2 regions of the Metabacillus hrfriensis genome follow, and region 2 is predicted to be linked to the other one. Evidence: predicted binding sites of a transcription regulator. Region 2 holds the regulator's gene; the other holds the start of a gene.
What was found. Region 2 encodes LexA, which represses DNA repair genes until DNA is damaged. Its sites were predicted from a motif close to CGAACATATGTTCG; they were not measured.
Positions count from the first base shown of each region.

Region 1 (3,430 bases), 130 kb from region 2:
ATACCGTTGTTTCAGCTACATGATCTGCTGCACAACGCTGGATTGCAAGGGAAAGTATTTCTTTCGCTCGTTTATCCGCTTCTTCTTTCGCACGGTTTTCGCTTTCTTTAACAGTTACAGCGATATCATGCGAAAGCTCATTTTCAACCTTTTCGAGAATGATCTGCTTTGCCTCATCACGAGTCAAGCTGGAAATACGCTCAAGCTCTGATTGCTGTTTACGCACCATCTCGTCCACTTTGCTTTCCATCTCTTCAATATGCTGTTGTCTTTCATTTAGAGAATCTTCTTTTTTCTCAAGCATGTTCTCGCGCTTGTCTAAAGATTCATCCTTACGATCAAGATTCTCTTCTTTTTGTAATAAGCGATTTTCTTGTTTTTGCAGCTCATTTCGTCGTTCACGAATTTCTTGCTCTGCTTCTGTCCGAAGCTTGTGAATGTCATCCTTTGCCTCAAGCAACGCTTCTTTCTTCGTCGCTTCAGCATCACGCTTCGCATCTTCAAGAATTTGCTCAGCAGTTCCTTTCGCACCGGCAATTTTCGCTTCTGCAATGGATTTACGAACAAAATAGCCAACAACTGCACCGACGATTAGGCCAAGCAAAATGGAGATGATCATTGTAATGGGATCCATCATTTCACCTCCTCTTGCTATGAACTTGGTTCTTGCTAGATTTAAGTGTCGGCATGTATATTGCATAACGTTCTTCAACATACAGCACAAAGCTTAAGGGTTTCATGGAGACCTTGCAGCAATCCTGCTGCACTGATCAACATTTGCTTTCATAGTGCCTCGCTAAAAGTTCTAACAAAATAATAATACACCCTAATTGTAAATGTGTGAAATTTTCTTGTCAAGCCTGTCATTCTGGCGTTTCTAAAGCAATTGAGAATTTTCAGGCATTGCCTTACATTTCTTGAACAGGAAAAGTCAGGATTGTCTCTCCATTGTATCGTGTATTTTTACTTTTCACATACAAAAAAGAGGCGATAATCGCCTCTTTTTAATCTTCCAGTAAATCTAATTCTTCTTGTCCATCTGGAGCAACTGCAACTTCATCCAAGCCGTAGTGGCTGCGGATTTTCCCCTGAATCTCTAAGCGGATGCTAGGATTCTCCTTTAGGAAGATTTTTGCGTTTTCTCTTCCCTGTCCTAAACGCTCCTCATTGTACGAATACCATGAACCGCTCTTTTGAACAATATCAATATCTGTTCCTAGATCAATGATTTCGCCTTCTTTAGAGATGCCTTCCCCGTACATAATGTCAACTTCTGCAACACGGAAAGGAGGTGCAACTTTGTTTTTGACAACTTTGATTTTGGTTTTATTGCCGACCATCTCATTGCCCTGTTTCAGCGTTTCAGCACGGCGAACCTCTAAACGCACCGAAGAATAAAACTTCAGAGCGCGTCCGCCTGGAGTTGTTTCAGGATTACCGAACATAACTCCTACTTTTTCACGGATCTGGTTAATGAAAATAGCAATTGTTTTTGATTTGCTGATTGCTCCGGATAATTTACGCAATGCCTGAGACATAAGACGAGCCTGCAAGCCTACGTGAGCATCTCCCATTTCACCTTCAATTTCAGCTTTTGGAACTAAAGCTGCTACCGAGTCAATGACTAGAATATCTACCGCTCCGCTTCGAACCAGCGCTTCAGCAATTTCAAGCGCCTGCTCTCCTGTATCCGGCTGTGAGAGAAGAAGTTCATCTATATTTACACCAAGCTTTTGAGCATATACAGGGTCAAGGGCATGTTCTGCATCTATAAACGCAGCCTGTCCTCCCTTTTGCTGTACTTCTGCTATCGCATGAAGGGCAACTGTCGTTTTACCTGAGCTCTCAGGTCCATATATTTCTATAATTCTTCCACGCGGATATCCGCCAACACCAAGTGCTGTATCAAGTGCAAGTGAACCGCTTGGAGATGTAGAGATCTTCCGGTCAGTCTGTTCACCGAGTTTCATAATTGAACCTTTACCAAATTGCTTTTCTATTTGTTTCAGTGCCATATCTAAGGCAGCTTGACGATCGCTCACTGAGTTTCCTCCTTTAGTTATCAACCTATTAATAATATACCTTTTATTCGAACGTTTGACAAGTAAAAAACGAACATTTATTCGGTTTTTTTAAACGTAATAACAGACTGAAAATTCTCTTTTCTCTTTATGAAAATAAGAAATTTATGCCTCTTAATCAGCTAAAATACTAAATTGCCTTTTTACCTGATTACGCGGATGATCTAGTAAAAAAGAAAAATACAGCTTATTCTGCTGTATTTTCCATTAATGCTTTAATAATCAAGTAACAGCCGTATTTCACTGTACGTCTGCGAATGCCGTTGCGGCTGCCTGCAAGATGAAGGAGAACGGTTCTTACCGGCTGATCTTTAAATGCCAGCCCGATATAGACGGTTCCAGGTTTTTTCCCTTCAACAGGATCTTCCCCTGCGATGCCGGTAAAGCTGATTCCGATATCACTATTTGCAAGCTTCCTGATTTGTTCAGCCATTTCTTTGGCACATTGTTCACTGACAGCCCCATGCTGATCAAGTGTTTCTTCAGATACGTTTAGTATGGATTGCTTTACTTCATTAGTGTAGCAGACAATTGTACCTTTAAAAACATCAGATGTTCCTTTAACTGCTGTCAGCTGATCTGAAAAAAGGCCTCCGGTTAAACTCTCTGCAGCTGAAATTGTCATGTCTCTTTGTCTGAGATGTCTGAGTAATTCATCAGCGAGAGTTGTCTGGTCATAACCGTAGAAAAAAGTCCCCACTCTGCTGTTTATTGTTTTCTCCATTTCATTAATCAGGCGGACAGCTTCAGATTCATTTTGATGGCGCGCAGTCAATCTGAGCGTTACTTCCCCGTCACCCGCAAGAGGTGCAATCGTTGGATTGGTTTGGGCATCGATCAAATCCTGAATATCTGTCTCAAGCTGCGATTCGCCTATGCCAAAGTATCGAAGAACCCTCGAAATGATTTTGTCATTCTGGCCAAGCTTCTCTCTAAAGTATGGGAGCCCGAATTTCATAAACATAGGTTTCATTTCGCTGGGCGGGCCAGGAAGCAGCATATAAATTCGCTCATCCGCATCTATTGCCATTCCAGGCGCCATTCCCTGCTCATTTTTTAAGACGTGAGAATCCTCAATGACCAGAGCTTGTTTTTTATTATTTTCAGACATGCTTCTTTTTACTTTGACAAAATAGTCTTCAATGCTGCGAAGGGCTTCTTCATCAGTCACAAGCTTCTTGCCCAGAATATTTGCGATTGTTTCTTTAGTTAGATCATCTTTAGTAGGTCCAAGGCCGCCTGTGAAAATGATAATGTTCGAACGCTCTTTGGCAATCTTTACTGCCTGCTCAAGCCTTGAAGGATTATCACCTACAACCGTGTGATAATAGACATTAAGACCATTTTCA
Region 1 is NZ_CP126116.1:2,290,248-2,293,677, reverse strand. It holds gene rny (ribonuclease Y) at 1-634, opposite strand, end outside; gene recA (recombinase RecA) at 1,005-2,042, opposite strand; gene QLQ22_RS11390 (competence/damage-inducible protein A) at 2,269-3,430, opposite strand, start outside.
Region 1: a site for LexA is predicted at 2,113-2,126, ahead of recA (recombinase RecA). Genes of this name have one in related genera too.

Region 2 (3,430 bases):
TCAAAACAGAAAGCTCTTGTCCCTCAGTCCGGCTGCTGATTTCAGAAAAAATATATTTGGCGGTAAAATTGGCAATCGATCTGATCAGTTTGTCCATTTTATCTTGTTTTTGGTCAATATAGAGCTGTGAATAACTGTATGAAAGCTTTAAAAGGACAATTTTATAAAATAAGTGCAGAATCATATTGTAATATAGCTGGCCATACATTTCTTCAGCAATGAGTTTTTCATTTTTGCTGTCTCTGCTGATGCATGTAAATGTATGGTCGCTGATAATATGAAAACTATCCGGGGACCACCTGTCATAAACATGATCATTTACGTATTTTTCGATGTACTTTTGATTGGTTGCAGAGATGTATGGCTGTTTTTTTTCTTTATATCCATTCATATGTCCGATTCTGAATAAATCGTTATTTGTTATTTGATCATCAGGAGCAGCCATTAAAAAACTGGATACGAACATTCTTTCATCAATAAAATAAGGAAGGCTGCCCAGATAAGTTGATTGATCATTCTCGCTTTTTTCTATGAAGGGGACGATGAATGGACAAAGGTCCTGGAAGATAAAATCCTGAGTCTTGTCAAAACGTTTTTCACCACAATAGAGAACAGTACCTTTTTCTTCTGTAATTGAGGGCTCGAGAACGCGAAAATGATCCATAAAATCCAGTGCATCACTTAAAGAGAAATCTTCATTGTTATTGTAAGGGTCTGTTCGAATCGTTACCATTCCGATAGAGAAAGGACAAAGGTAGATATCAATTGAATGAACCTTCAAAGAAAATGAATTGTGTGCAGTATCAAGTCTGCATTTCAAATTTAAAGGCTTTGAGTAACGGTTTATCGCTTTTTCTTTATATTTGTCAGGGAATAAGATTTGTTCTATGTACGGCATAAAATAATGATTCAAACGTTTATGCGGGATATCAATGCTCTCCCCGTAATATTTATTTTGCTGTTTAACATTCTCAATTGAAAAAAATTCAAACCCGTTGGCTAACAGCTCCTCAATTAACTCCTTAGTGCAGTCCTGAGCCCATGAAAAGGGAAAAATGAATTGGCAATTCGTTCGCAGTATGGTTATTTCATCATGAATAATATTGGAATTCATAGGTTACCTCTTCTAAATTTTATCAATTATTATATATTCCCCTTGTTAAAGAGCATAAAACGCCAAAATAAAAATCTTTGCTGAGCAGCAAAGATTTTTAATGAATATTCCGGTAAACCCCAATGACTTTCCCTAAAATTGAAACATTTCGCAGAATAATAGGATCCATGGTTGAATTTTCAGGCTGAAGGCGAATGAAGTCTTTTTCTTTAAAGAAACGTTTTACTGTTGCTTCATCATCTTCTGTCATGGCAACTACGATATCTCCGTTATTTGCTGTTTTTTGCTGTTTAACAATTACCATATCCCCGTCCAGAATTCCAGCTTCTATCATACTGTCTCCCATAATCTCGAGCATGAATACTTGATCATCTGCTGCTGCAAACGTATCAGGAAGCGGAAAATATTCCTCAACATTTTCGATGGCTGTTATAGGGGAACCCGCTGTAACCTTACCGATAATCGGAACATTTATAACATTTGATCTTGGAATATGTGAAGTCTCTTCTTCTAAAATTTCAATGGCTCTGGGCTTAGTTGGATCGCGTCTGATTAGTCCCTTGCTCTCTAGCCTGGCCAGGTGGCCGTGGACAGTTGAACTAGAAGCAAGGCCGACAGCTTCGCCAATTTCGCGAACAGAAGGCGGATAACCTTTTTTCTGAACTTCTAATTTGATGAAGTTTAAGATATCCTGCTGTCTTTTTGATAATTTTGTCATCTTATGCACCTCGCGTCCTGTAATTTATGTTGATTATAGCATGTTTTTCCTGTGCATACAAACATAAGTTCGAAAAAATCCGTTGACAGAAACGTTTGTTCGCATTATACTAAAAATATCAAAAGTGCGAACAAACATTCTATTTCGAGGTGGGGATTATGTTGAAAGAATCTTTTTCTTATTTACTCTCATTTTTTATCGTCGTTATTGTTGCTGTCTTTGCTTTATCTTATACTGGTGAAAAAGACAGAATGGATCACTACGTAAATATAGAAGTTACTGAAGGGGACAGCATCTGGAGTATTGCTGACAAATTTAAAGAACATCATAATCTTTCTAAGTCAGATTTTGTCGAGTGGGTACAGGAAAAAAACGGTATGGAGACTGCAGTAATTAAACCTGGTGAACAAGTCTTTATACCCATTGAGAAGACAGCCTTTTATGAGGTCAATCAAATAGCAAGCAAGAAATAGGGAAGTGAGAACACTGAACGCCATCATCTATTGCAGAGTCAGCACAGTGAAAGAAGAACAGGAAACATCTCTTTTAAGACAGAAGGAAGAGCTCATAAATCTTTCTGAGCAGCACAGCATGAATATTGTAAAAGTGATTGAAGAGCAGGCCAGCGGCTATGATATAGAGAGGGACGGGATATTTGAACTGTTTGACTGCATCAAAAATCAGCAGGTGGATGCAATCCTGATCCAGGATGAAACAAGGCTTGGGAGGGGAAACGCCAGAATTGCACTCATTCATTTTCTTCTAAAAGAGGGAATAACACTTTATTCCGTTACACATAACGGCAGGCTTCTGCTCTCAGAAGCTGATTCTATGGTGCTTGAAATCGTCAGCATTGTTGAAGAATATCAGAGAAAGATTCATAATCTGAAAATCAAAAGAGGCATGCAGCGTGCGGTCCAAAACGGGTTTAAACCTCAAAATAACCTGTCTAATATTCATGGGAGCCCCGGGAAGGAAAAAAAAGAGCTTCCTGTTTCAGAAATTGTCCGCTTAAAACAAAACAAACTGACATTTGCAGAAATTGCTGCTACTTTGAGAGGCTTTGGCCATGATGTTTCAAAGGCAACAGTACATAGAAGATATCAGGAATATATGAAACAATCAGGAGACCAATAAGTTGTCTTTTACAGTCATTTTTAGTACGATAGCATAGTGAATCTATCTACAAAAAGGAGTTACCATTATGCTTTCAAAAGAAAAAATGGCTAGAATCAATGAACTTTCAAAAAAGGCTAAATCAAGCGCTTTGTCACCTGAAGAACTAAAAGAACAGCAAAGCCTGAGACAGGAATACCTGCAGGTGTTTCGCGGTTCCATGAAAAATACATTAAAAGGCGTTACGATCCTCGACCCAAACGGTACGGATGTAACACCTCAAAAACTAAAAGATGAGAAGAAGCGAAACCTTCATTAATAAAAGGAATACGTCAATTTGTGATGTATTCCTTTTCAATTTGCACATAATACATTAGAATAGTTTCTTACACATCTTAATGCACTATTACATTTCATTATTAATGGTTGTATCCTAAAGTGTGTACCGCTATGATAAGAAAGTAGAATGTTATTTATGAAAG
Region 2 is NZ_CP126116.1:2,424,354-2,427,783, forward strand. It holds gene QLQ22_RS12080 (magnesium transporter CorA family protein) at 1-1,114, opposite strand, end outside; gene lexA (transcriptional repressor LexA) at 1,212-1,832, opposite strand; gene yneA (cell division suppressor protein YneA) at 1,991-2,305, shown strand; gene QLQ22_RS12095 (YneB family resolvase-like protein) at 2,319-2,969, shown strand; gene QLQ22_RS12100 (DUF896 domain-containing protein) at 3,037-3,267, shown strand.